Regions from separate parts of the Labrys sp. LIt4 genome, predicted to be linked through region 1. Evidence: predicted binding sites of a transcription regulator. Region 1 holds the regulator's gene; the other holds the start of a gene.

The links. The regulator PhoB, encoded in region 1, activates phosphate uptake and scavenging genes when phosphate is short. The targets are predictions, from matches to a motif close to TGTCATNNANCTGTCAT.
Region 2: J8I29_RS25520 (inorganic phosphate transporter) is a predicted target of PhoB. The motif match lies at 4,501-4,517, and genes of this name have one in related genera.

Annotation. Positions count from the first base shown of each region.
Region 1 is NZ_JAGIPY010000001.1:25,555-31,910, forward strand. Features, by position in the region: gene J8I29_RS00100 (aldo/keto reductase) at 1-471, shown strand, start outside; gene J8I29_RS00105 (YciI family protein) at 557-913, shown strand; gene J8I29_RS00110 (DUF6596 domain-containing protein) at 931-2,172, shown strand; gene phoB (phosphate regulon transcriptional regulator PhoB) at 2,422-3,123, opposite strand; gene phoU (phosphate signaling complex protein PhoU) at 3,137-3,856, opposite strand; gene pstB (phosphate ABC transporter ATP-binding protein PstB) at 3,891-4,706, opposite strand; gene pstA (phosphate ABC transporter permease PstA) at 4,715-5,557, opposite strand; gene pstC (phosphate ABC transporter permease subunit PstC) at 5,569-6,356, opposite strand, start outside.
Region 2 is NZ_JAGIPY010000019.1:68,391-74,746, reverse strand. Features, by position in the region: gene J8I29_RS25545 (caspase family protein) at 1-595, opposite strand, end outside; gene J8I29_RS25540 (class II aldolase/adducin family protein) at 792-1,451, opposite strand; gene infA (translation initiation factor IF-1) at 1,844-2,125, opposite strand; gene J8I29_RS25530 (DEAD/DEAH box helicase) at 2,163-3,470, opposite strand; gene J8I29_RS25525 (tetratricopeptide repeat protein) at 3,960-4,307, shown strand; gene J8I29_RS25520 (inorganic phosphate transporter) at 4,568-6,166, shown strand.

The DNA of each region.
Region 1 (6,356 bases):
AACACCATGTTCAAGGCGCTGGCGATCAGCACCAAGGAGATGTGGCCGCGCTTCGAGAATCTGCAGACGCAATACAATCTCTATGATCGTTCCGGCTATGAGAGCGAGCTCGAGGCGTTCTGCCTCAAGAACGAGATCGGCGTGACCAGCTATTTCTCATTGGCCAAGGGCTTTCTTTCCGGCAAATATCGCAGCGAAGCCGATTTCGCCAAGAGCAATGCGCGCGGCGGCGACATGAGCAACTACCTCAATGAGCGCGGGCTGCGCATCCTCGCTGCCCTGGATGCCGTGGCCGCGGCCAAGAACGCCACGCCCGCGCAGGTTGCCATCGCCTGGCTGATCGCAAGGCCCGGTATCGTTGCCCCGATCGCCAGCGCCACCAGCGTCGAGCAGCTTTCCGACCTGGTCAAGGCGACCGAGCTCAATCTCGGATCGGCCGAGATCGAGCAGCTCACCAAGGCGAGCGCATAATTTTAGCTGCGATGTCGAAAGCGAACGGTATGGCGCGTCATTGTCGAGCCGGCGCATAATGCGCCGGCGGACATAGGAGAGAACCATGCAGTTCGCTATTCTGATCTACAGTTCCGAAGAGGCCATGCAGAAGGTGGAGCCCGCCAGCAAGCAGGCGATGCTGGCAGCCTATCAGTCCTATACCCAGGCCCTGCAATCGGCCGGGATCCTGCTGGGCTGGAATCGCCTGCGCCCGACGGCGGCGGCCACCTCGGTGCGGATCGCGGATGGCAAGACCCAGGTGCTGAACGGCCCCTATGCCGATACCAGGGAACAGCTGGGCGGTTTCTACCTCATCGATGTGGCGGATCTGGATGCGGCGATCGGCTGGGCGGCGCGGTGCCCGAGTGCTGCCGTCGGCACCATCGAGGTCCGGCCGATATGGGATCCGAAAGACTACTGAGCCGGACGGCCCGGCCGGTGTCCTCAGCGCCCGCCGCCGCGCTTGCCGAAACCGTCGCGCGACGCAGCTATGGACGGCTCGTCGCTCTTCTGGCGGCGCGTTCCGGCGACATTGCGGGCGCGGAGGACGCCCTGGCCGACGCCTTTGCGGCAGCCCTGGAGCATTGGCCGGCGGGCGGAGTGCCTGCCAACCCCGAGGCCTGGCTGCTGACGACGGCTCGCCGCAGGCAGATCGACGCCGCCCGCCGCGCCAAGTTGCGCGGCGAGAAGGCGAACGAGGTTATCCACCATATCGAAACCCTCGCCTCGGGGCAGGGCGAGCGGCATGTCATTCCCGATGAGCGCCTGCGCCTGATGTTCGCCTGCGCCCATCCGGCGCTCGATGTGTCCGTGCGCGCGCCGCTGATCCTCCAGGCGACATTGGGATTCGATGCCGGGGCCATCGCCAGCGCCTTCCTGGTCTCGCCGGCGGCCATGAGCCAGCGGCTGGTGCGCGCCAAGCTCAAGATCAAGCAGGCCCGCATTCCCTTCAGCATTCCCGAGCCCGATGAGTTGCCCGGCCGTCTCGATGCGGTGCTGGAAGCCGTCTACGCCGTCTATGCCGAGGGCTGGGCCGATCCGGAGGGCGCCCAGGCTCGCGAGCGCAATCTGTCGGGGGAAGGCATCTGGCTCGGCCGGCTGCTGGTCTCGCTCCTGCCGGACGAGCCGGAGGTGCTCGGCCTGCTTTCCCTGATGCTGCATGCCGAGGCGCGCCGGGAGGCCCGCCGCGGCAGGTCGGGCGACTATATCCCGCTTGAGCAGCAGGATACGTCGCTGTGGAATGCCGTTCTCATCGAGGAGGCGGAAGCCCTGCTGGCTGAGGCCGGCCGATCCGGGCGGATCGGGCGTTATCAGCTCGAAGCAGCGCTGCAGTCGGCTCATGCGCATCGGCGCATCTGTGCAACCACCGACTGGGCGGCGATCGCGACCCTCTACGAGGCACTGGTGCTGCTGACGGCCTCGCCGGTCGCCGCGATCAACCATGCCGTGGCCCTGGCACGTCTGGATGGGCCGGAGGCAGGCCTTGCCGCGCTCGACGAGGTCGTTCGCGACCGGCGTATCGCCGACTACCAGCCCTATTGGGCGGCGCGGGCGGACCTGCTGGCGCGGGCCGCGCGGCCGCAGGACGCCCGCGACGCCTATTCGCGGGCGATCGGCCTGGAGAGCGACCCCGCCATCCGACGCTATCTGCAGCGGCGGCAGGCGGATCTGGGGGCGTGATCGCGGAGCGGGGGAGCAGGCCGGACACTGAGGCTCACCCTTACACCAAATCGCGAAATCCCGGCCCGTCATTGCGAGCAAGGCGAAGCAATCCAGCAACTCGCAGGCCTGGAGTTCGGGGCTCCTGGATTGCTTCGCTTCGCTCGCAATGACGTTCGATGAGTCGAATTCAAAGCGTACTGCTATTACTCTCTACGTCGCGCAGGCTTTGCGAAACGAAGCGAGTGGGCAATGCCCCGCAAACCGCCCTCAGGACTGCTTGGCGAAGGTCTCGTCGAAGGAATAGCCGGCGCCGCGCACGGTGCGGATCGGATCGATCTCGCGGGTGCGGTTCATCGCCTTGCGCAGACGCCCGACATGCACGTCGACCGTGCGCTCGTCGATATAGACGTCCCGTCCCCAGACGCTGTCGAGCAGCTGTTCGCGCGCGAACACCCGGCCCGGCGCCTGCATCAGGAATTCGAGCAGGCGGAATTCGGTCGGGCCGAGGCGGATCTCGCGATTGCCGCGATGGACGCGCTTGGTCTCGCGGTCGAGCGAGATGTCGCCCGCCTTGAGCAGGGAGGCGACATGGTCGGGCTTGGCCCGGCGCAGCAAGGCGCGCACGCGGGCCGACAGCTCGGGCACGGAGAAGGGCTTGACGACATAGTCGTCCGCGCCGGTGGCGAGGCCGCGCACGCGTTCGGTTTCCTCGCCGCGCGCCGTGAGCATGATCACGGGCAGGCGTTCCGTCTCCGGCCGCATGCGGATGCGGCGGCACAGCTCGATACCGGACAGGCCCGGCAGCATCCAGTCCAACAGAACCAGGTCCGGCACACTTTCGCGCAGGCGGATTTCGGCATCGTCCCCGCGTGCGACGCTGTCCACCTCATAGCCTTCGGCTTCGAGATTGTAGCGCAGCAGCAGGGTCAGCGCTTCTTCGTCCTCGACGATCAGAACTTTGGGAGGCATGGCCTATCCCTTGTTATTTAGCCGGCACAGGAAGGTCGACGAGATCGGTGCTGTTGTCCGCCTTGGGCCGCTCGCCGGCCGGCGATTCACCGGTCACGAGATAATGGACCGTCTCGGCGATGTTGGTGGCGTGGTCGCCGATGCGCTCGATGTTCTTGGCGCAGAACAGAAGATGGGTGCAAAAGCCGATATTGCGCGGATCTTCCATCATATAGGTCAGCAATTCGCGGAACAGCGAGGTGTACATCGCGTCGATCTCGCCATCGGAACGCCAGACGGAGAGGGCCTCGTCGACATTGCGCTGGGCGAAGGCATCGAGCACCTGCTTGAGCTGCTCGAGTACCAGATCGGCCATGTGATCGAAGCCGCCGAAGAGCTGCGTCGGCTGGATATGGCCATGGATCGCCACCACGCGCTTGGCGACGTTCTTGCCGAGGTCGCCGATACGCTCGAGGTCGTTGGCCACGCGCAGGGCCGAGACGATCTCGCGCAGGTCGAGCGCCAGTGGCTGGCGCTTGGCGATCACCAGGATGGCGCGGTCCTCGACCTGGCGCTGCAGCTTGTCGATCGCGGCGTCGAGTTCGATCACCGCCTTGGCGCGCTGGGTATCGCGCTTGAGCAGGGCCTCGACGCTGTCGGCTACGCTCTTTTCGGCATAGCCACCCATTTCGGCGATCATGTTGCGCAGTTCGCGCAGTTCCTGATCGAAGGATGTAACGATATGGTCGGACATGCCGCCTCCAAATGAATTCGACGCTGGCCGGGGATCAGCCAAAGCGGCCGGTGATGTAGTCCTGCGTACGGCTGTCGTTCGGGGTGGTGAACATCTTGTTGGTCTGGCCGACCTCGATGAGGTCGCCCAGATAGAAGAAGGCCGTGACATCCGCGCAACGCGCCGCCTGCTGCATATTGTGCGTGACGATGACGATGGTGAAGTCCCGCTTCAATTCGTCGATCAGTTCCTCGATCTTGGCGGTCGAGATCGGATCGAGAGCGGAGGTCGGTTCGTCCAGCAGCACGACTTCGGGTTTCACCGCGATGGTGCGGGCGATGCACAGGCGCTGCTGCTGGCCGCCGGACATGCCGAGCGCCGAAGCGTGCAGGCGATCCTTCACTTCGTTCCACAAGGCGGCCTTGGTGAGGCACCATTCGACGCGCTGGTCCATCTCCGCCTTGGAGATCGACTCATGCAGGCGCACGCCGAAGGCGATGTTGTCATAGATCGACATCGGGAAGGGCGTGGGTTTCTGGAACACCATGCCGATGCGTGCGCGCAGCACCGCCGGATCGATCTCCTTGCCGATGACGTTCTGGCCGTCGAGCAGCACGCGGCCCTTGGCGGTCTGCCCCGGATAGAGGTCGTACATGCGGTTGAGCACGCGCAGCAGGGTGGACTTGCCGCAGCCGGAGGGGCCGATCATGGCGGTGACGTGGCGGTCCATCATGTCGAGATTGATGCCTTTGAGGGCATGCTTCTCGCCATAGTAGAAGTCGAGGTTTTCGACCTTGAGCTTCACGGTCGCAGCCGGATCGACGAGGGGGCGTTCGGCAACCGCGATGGAGGCTTGGGGGGGAGCGGACATGGGAGCACTCATTTCTTGGGAGCGAGCACGAAGCGGGTCAGGATGTTGAGCGCCAACACGCCGGCGGTGATGAGGAGGGCGCCGCTCCAGGCCACCGAGACGGCCTTGGGATCGGGATAGGGCGCGAGCTGGTAGATGGCGGCCGGCAAGCTGGCGAAAGCCTTGCCGAGGTCGAGCGACCAGTTGGAATTGCCGAAGGCGGTGAGCAGCAGCGGTGCCGTCTCGCCGGCGGCGCGGGCCAGCGCCAGCAGGATGCCGGTGACGATGCCGGTGCGGGCCGAGCGCCAGGTCACGAACATGATGACCTTCCACATGGGCGATCCCAATGCGAACGCGGCCTCACGCAGGCTGATCGGCACCAGGGCCAGCATGTCCTCGGTGGTGCGGACCACCACCGGCAGCACGATGATGGCGAGGGCGACCACGCCGGCCCAGCCGGAAAAGCCGCCGGTCGTCACCACGATCATCTGATAGACGAACAGGCCGATCAGGATCGATGGCGCAGAGAGCAGGATGTCGTTGATGAAGCGCACTGCGTCGGCGAACTTGCTGCCACGGCCGGCTTCGGCGAGGAAGGTCCCGGCCATGATGCCGATCGGGGCGCCAAGGAGCAGCGCCAGCAGCACCATGGTGAGCGAGCCGACGATGGCGTTGCGCAGGCCGCCATCGGCCATGTCCTTGGTGAAGAGGTCGAGCGTCAGCGACGGCAGACCCTCGCGCAGCAGCGTGTAGAGGATCCAGGCGAGCGCCAGCAGGGAGACCGCGGCAAAGCCGGTGGAAACGGCCTTGTAGAGATAGTCGACGGTGCGGCGGCGGGCGAGGCGGGAGCTGCTATGGACGATATTGGCCATGATATTCTCCCTTACTTGGCGTTGGTGCGCACGAGCATGCGGGAGATCGCAAGCACGATGAAGGAAATCACGAAGAGCACGAAGCCCAGCTCCAGCAGCGACTGGCTGCGCAGGGAGCCGGCGGGGGCGTCCGGAAATTCGTTGGCGATGGTGGAAGCGATGGTGGCGCCGGAGGAGAACAGCGACGCCGATATGCGGTTGGCGTTGCCGATCACGAAGGTCACCGCCATGGTCTCGCCAAGGGCGCGTCCGAAGCCGAGCATGACGGCGCCGACCAGAGCCGTGCGGCCATAGGGCACCGAGACGTTGCGGAAGACCTCATAGGTGGTGGCGCCGACGCCGTAGGCCGATTCCTTCAGCATGGCGGGCACGGATTCGAGGATTTCGACGAACATCGCGGTGATGAAGGGGATGATCATCAGGGCGAGGATGATGCCGGCGGTGAGCATGCCGGCGCCATTGGTCGGCCCCTTGAAGAGATAGCCGAGCACGGGCACGTGGGAGAGCACCGAGATGATCGGCGGGTAGATCGTGCTCGCCAGGATCGGCGCCACGATCAGCGAGCCCCACATGCCGAAGATGATCGAGGGCACGGCGGCCAGGAGCTGGATGGCGATGCCGATCGGCCGACGCACGCTCTGCGGCGCGATCTCGGTCAGGAAGAAGGCGATGCCGAACGACATCGGCAAGGCTATGAGCAGGGCGAGAAAACCGGTGAACAGCGTGCCGTAGATCATCACGGCCGCGCCGAACTTTTCGGTAACGGGATTCCAGGCCGCGGACCAGTAGAAGCTGGGGC
Region 2 (6,356 bases), on a different contig from region 1:
CACCGAGCAGCGTATGGGATCGCTTGCCCTCGGCGGACGCTGCGGGCGGCCTGCCCTGCACGCGAGCATCGGGTTTGTCGGATTGCGTGGTGACCGTCGGTTCTGCCAGCGGCTTTACCGCGTCCGGCCATTTATCGGCATACCAGTCTCCCGGGTCGACATCGCTGCGTACCGCGCCCGGAGCCAGGCGCACCGGGATGATGGCATGCGAGGGACAGCCGGCCTGCACGCCGCAGGTTACGAACTCGGTAAAATAGGCGCGTGCCTCCTGCCCGCTTTCCCGACTGACGGCATAGACATGATAGTCGCCGGCCGCCACCGTCAGCCGATAGCCGGCTGGCCGCCCCTTGCGCTTCAGCCTGATGCGCCCGCCGGTACAAGTTTCCTTTGTGGTCGCAAGATTGACGGCGCAGACTTTGAGGTCGTCCGGCAATCCCTCCCCGGGATAGGACAGTTGGCCCTCGATGGTGGCAGGCAACGCGGCGTCGATGCGCGAGAGCCCTCGCGGGCTGGGAGCCGCATCGGGGCCGGCCACCGCCCGCGAACAAAGGGCCGTGCCCAGACACAGCCACGCAACAAAGAAGACAGCCCGCATGCCCCAAACCCGCCCTTCCGAGACACCGCCACGGCAAGAACCTTAATGTGCCGGTGGTGAATATCCATTCGGCTTTTGGGGGTAGCTCCGCCCCCAAGGGAGGTAGCCTGCTACGTCCTTCTTCCTTCACGATTCACGAATATGGGGAACAGTGGTGTTCGCTCCGCCGGCGGCAGAAGCGTTGGGGATTTGCCCCTTACTCCCTGTCCTGCAGGCCGTAGCTCTTGAAGCCCTCGACCACCTGGGCAATCTCGCCGTCGGGCAGGATGTTCGCGCCACCGATCTGCAGCGCATGGTAATATTGCTTGGCCAGGGTTTCGAGTTCATGGGCGAGCCACATCGCCTTGTCCAGGCTGGAGCCGACCGCGATCATGCCGTGATTGGCGAGCAGGCAACCATTGCGGCCTTCCAGCGCCTCGAGGGCGAAACGCGACAATTCCTCGGAGCCGTAGCGGGCATAGGGCGCGCAGCGTATGTCGGGCCCGCCAAAGGCGGCGATCATGTAGTGGATGGCCGGGATCGGCTTATGGGCGATGGCGAGGATGGTGGACCAGGTGGCATGGGTATGCACCACAGCGCCGGCATCCGGGCGGCCCCTGAGGATGTCGAAATGGAAACGCCATTCCACCGACGGCTTCAGCGGTCCCTGCCAGGCGCCGTACTCGCCCTCGAAGGGCATGGCGGCGATCATGTCCGGTTCCATCTCGTGATAGGGGACGGCCGAGGGGGTGATCAGCATGCGGTCGCCGAAGCGGGCCGAAATATTGCCGGAGGTGCCTTGGTTGAGGCCGTTGGCGTTCATCCAGCGGCATTTGTCGATGATGGCGCGGCGCAGGCCGAGTTCGTCTGGGCTCATGGTGGGTCTTCCGGATTCGAGGCTGTGCCATCGATGCGGAAGAAGGGCCCGGGGTGGCAAGCCCAAATTGTCGAATGAGCGATATTGAGCGCAGAGAGCCGCCGTGCCGATCTTCTCGGCCCATCGCGCGATGGGGCGGGATCGGCATTCCCGCAAACGAAGCGCCGACGGGGAGGACCTCGAGCCTGGTCATGACCCCGGTGATCCAGGGGTCGCACTCGCGGCGACTTGCGCTGTCTGGATGCCCGGGACAAGCCCGGGCACGACAAGGGTAGAGTTTTTTCCCGGTTCCGGTGCGAGGTCCGTGCCGGGGCTCCGAAGACCGGCGCACCAGTCCGCGCTCCCGGCAAAGGGGCGTCCTGGCGGGTCTGACGACCCGCCCCCGAATCCGATCAGCGGCGACGCATATTGCCACCGCCGCGCTGCGGCGGACGGGGGCCGGACGAAGCACGCTCGTCCTTGTGGCGGAAGATGATGCGTCCCTTGTCGAGGTCGTAGGGCGACATCTCGACGGTGACGCGGTCGCCTTCGATGGTCTTGATGCGATTCTTCTTCATCTTGCCGGCCGTATAGGCGATCATCTCGTGGCCATTGTCGAGCTTCACGCGGAAACGGGCGTCCGGCAACACTTCGGAAACCTCGCCTTCAAATTCCATCAGTTCTTCTTTTGCCATGTGCAGGTCCTATTGAGGGAATGAAAAGGCCGCGCCCTTAGGCGGCGCGACGCTGATTGTTGCGGCCACCCGGACGGCGCGAACGCCCCGAACGCGGCTGGCCCGAATGGGATTTTTCCTGCTGCCCGCTGTTGCGGGGCTTGCCGTTCGGCTTGCCCTGATGCGGGTGACGGGGACCACGCTCGCCGTGCTTCTGATCGGCTTCGAGCCCCTGCACCGGAGCGGCCACCATCAGCGGCTTCTTGGTGAGGCGCTCGATCGCCTTGAGCTCGTCGCGCTCATTGGGATCGCAGAAGGAATAGGCGATGCCGCTGCGTCCGGCGCGGGCGGTGCGGCCGATGCGGTGCACATAGCTTTCCGCATCCACCGGCATCTCGAAATTGACGACATGGGTGATGTCGTCGACATCGATGCCGCGGGCGGCGATATCGGTGGCGACCAGGATGCGCGTGGCGCCGGAGCGGAAATCCTCCAGGGCCTTCTGGCGCGCATTCTGCGACTTGTTGCCATGGATCGCCGCCGAGGGGATGCCGGCCTTGTCGAGATGGCCCGAGACGCGGTTGGCGCCATGCTTGGTCCGCGTGAAGACGATGACGCGGCTCATCGCCGGATCGTTGAGCAGATGGAGCAGCAGCGAACGCTTCACCGAGGCCGGCACGTGGTAGACATGCTGGTCGATCTTGTCGACCGTCACCACTTCCGGCGTCACTTCCACATGCACGGGCTCGAGCAGGATTTCCTCGCCGAGCTTCTTGATCGCCTTCGGCATGGTGGCCGAGAACAGGAGGGACTGGCGCTCCAGCGGCGTCTCGTCGACGATCTTGAGCACGTCGCGCGAGAAGCCCATGTCGAGCATGCGATCGGCCTCGTCGAGCACCAGGATCTCCACCTTGTCGAGGCGGACCTTGCGCTGCTGCTGCAGGTCGAGCAGGCGGCCGGGCGTGGCGACCAGAATGTCGACGCCGTCGGACAATGCCTTGACCTGCGGCCCCTGGCTGACGCCCCCGAAGATCACAGCGGTGCGGAAGCCCATATGCACGCCATAGGTGCGGAAGCTCTCGTCGATCTGAATGGCGAGTTCTCGCGTCGGCGCCAGGATGAGGGCGCGCACGCCCTTAGGGCCGGCGCCGTGGCGCGACTTCGACAGGCGCTGCAGGATCGGCAGCGCGAAGGCCGCGGTCTTGCCCGTGCCGGTCTGAGCCAGGCCCATCATGTCGCGCCCTTCGAGAAGGGCGGGAATGGCCTTGTGCTGGATCGGGGTGGGATTTTTGTAGTCGGCGGCGTCAAGCGCACGCAAAAGCGGCTCGGCCAAGCCGAGCGACGCAAAAGTTACTTCGGAAGTCACATCAAATCCTTCATGCCACGCTCGTCGATCGGACGGCAGCGCGGCCACCGTCCGGGTCCGCGATCACAGCCCGTCACCCGCCGCAATGGCATGATGAGACGGTACGGCGATATCGCGACCCACGCGCGGATGGGAGCAGCGGAATGTTAGTGGGGACGGCCGGGAGGTGAGGCGCTGCTTCTCAACGAGCAAAAAACCAGCGCGCCGCGCGAACCCCCGAGCGGTCGATACAGCCGGTTGCTGCGCTTTTTGCAGCGCAAAGTCAAGGAAAAAGCAAAGCACACCGGATGGATTGCGGAATATCGACCTCTCGGCACCACCGTCGGGAAGGCGACTTCGGTACTAACGCAACGTCATGGACATTCCCTAACGTTGCTGCTCATATGCCGGCAGATTCTCTCGAGCGTGACTCGGGATTCGTGCGGCGGATGAAGAGGCCTCGCCGCAGTCCCGGCAGGTTCTGCCGAGGTGCAAAGGCGTTCCGTCAGCATGTCCGAATCCGAAACCATGTCGCCCGATGACAGCCCGGCGAGGCCCGGCGAGCAAGACCTTGACAGGGCTATTGCCGAATTCAGCAGGGCAATCGAACGCAAGCCCCACGCCATCGACGCCATTTACGAGCGGGCTCTTGCCTATCACCACAAACGGGCCTTTCCCGAGGCGATCGCCGATTATGACAGGGTGATCGCGTTGGACCCCGGCCATGCCGACGCCCTCTTCAAGCGCAGCATCGTCCACCGCCAGCTCGGCGCCTTCGACAAGGCCACCGCCGATTTCGACCGGGCCATACAAATCCTGTGGCGCCGGCAGGCGTTTTCATCCGCGAACGAGTCCTGATGCCCGGGTCGCGATGTTTGACTCACGCGTCAATGCGAGGGTAGCGAAGCAATCCAGGAGCGAAGGCCACCGCTTCTAGAAGCCCTGGATTGCTTCGCTACCCTCGCAATGACGGGCTCGGTCGGGCTTAGCATCGATGGCGTTGGCATGACCGGCCAACCTTCTTGCCTGTCGCTGCGCCAGATTAACATTTTGTCATCCAAGCTTCACGAACCCCGCCTAAGGGTCGCCAGACCATGGAAACACGGGGGTGTTTGGAGATGACGGACCTTACTTCGGGCCACAGGAGCGGCCATCCGCTCGACAGGCCGAGTTCTCTTGGCAACCTGCCCAATATCGTGATCGCCCTGATCCTGCTCGGGGGCCTGGGCTATGTCTGCTACGCACTGGTCGCCGATCTCACCGGCGCGGTGGCCGTGCCCTGGATCCTGCTCGGCCTGGCCCTGCTGATCGCCCTCGGCTTCGAATTCGTCAACGGCTTCCACGATACCGCCAATGCGGTGGCGACGGTGATCTACACCCACTCGCTGCCGGCCGAATTCGCGGTGATCTGGTCGGGCGTCTTCAACTTCCTCGGCGTGCTCACGGCGAGCGGTGCGGTGGCTTTCGGCATCATCTCGCTGCTGCCTGTGGAGTTGATCATGCAGGTCGGTTCGAGCGCGGGCCTGGCCATGGTGTTCGCGCTTCTGATCGCCGCCATCGTCTGGAACCTCGGCACCTGGTATTTCGGCCTGCCGGCCTCGAGCTCGCACACCATGGTCGGCTCGATCATCGGTGTCGGCCTCGCCAACCAGTTCCTAGCGCCGGCCGGCTCCGCCACCAGCGGCGTCGACTGGTCCCAGGCCAAGAATATCGGCCTGTCGCTGCTGATCTCGCCCCTGTTCGGCTTCTTCCTGGCCGGCGCCCTGCTGCTCCTGATGAAGGTCGTGGTGCGCAATAAGGCCCTTTATGTCGAGCCGAAGGGCAACAACCCGCCGCCGCTGTGGATCCGCGGCCTGCTGATCCTGACCTGCACGCTGGTCAGCTTCTTCCACGGCTCCAATGACGGCCAGAAAGGCATGGGCCTGATCATGCTGATCCTGATCGGCGTGGTGCCCACCGCCTTCGCCCTCAACCGCACGCCCGACATCAACTATCTCGAAACCTACAAGGCTGCTTCGACCGCAGCCGGTTCGGTCCTGGGCAACTACGTCAAGCCGGGCGTGACGGTCGCCCCCGCCGATGCCAAGGCCAAGGTCGCCGAGGCGGTGCGCACGCGCAACTGGAGCGACGAGACGACGCCGGCCCTGAAGATCTTCATCGAGCAGACCACATCCCAGCTCTCGCCCTACGGCTCGGCCGCGGCGGTGCCTGCCGGGCTGGTCTCGAACACCCGCAACGACATGTATCTGATCGGCGAGGCCCTCAAGCTGATCGACTCCAAGAAGCTGCTGCCGGTGTCGGACGCTGACCTGAAGACGATCAAGACCTATCACGTAGCCACCGACAACACGACCAAGTTCATCCCGACCTGGGTGAAGGTCGCCATCGCCCTGGCCCTCGGCCTCGGCACCATGGTGGGATGGAAGCGCATCGTGGTGACGGTCGGCGAGAAGATCGGCAAGACCCATCTCACCTATGGCCAGGGGGCCTCGGCCGAGATCGTGGCCGCGGCGACGATCGGCGCCGCCGACTATCTCGGCCTGCCCGTCTCCACCACCCATGTGCTGTCGTCCGGTGTCGCCGGCACCATGGCGGCCAACGGCACGGGGCTGCAGATGTCGACGGTGCGCAACTTGATCATGGCCTGGGTGCTCACCCTCCCGGCCTCGATGGCCCTGTCCTTCGCGCTCTTCGTGGTGCTGCGCCAGATCATCTGAAGCAGCGCATCCTGGTCGCTGGAATGGCCGCCTCCGGGCGGCCATTCCTTTAGGCTATATCTGAACCGTCACGCCGCCCCTCACCCTGTCCAGTGGATAGATGGGTAACACTTTGAACCGGATACATGGGTTACAGTCTCCCCGTAAGAACGGGGCGAGGGAGACTTCGGTGTTTCGCCTTATTCTGCAG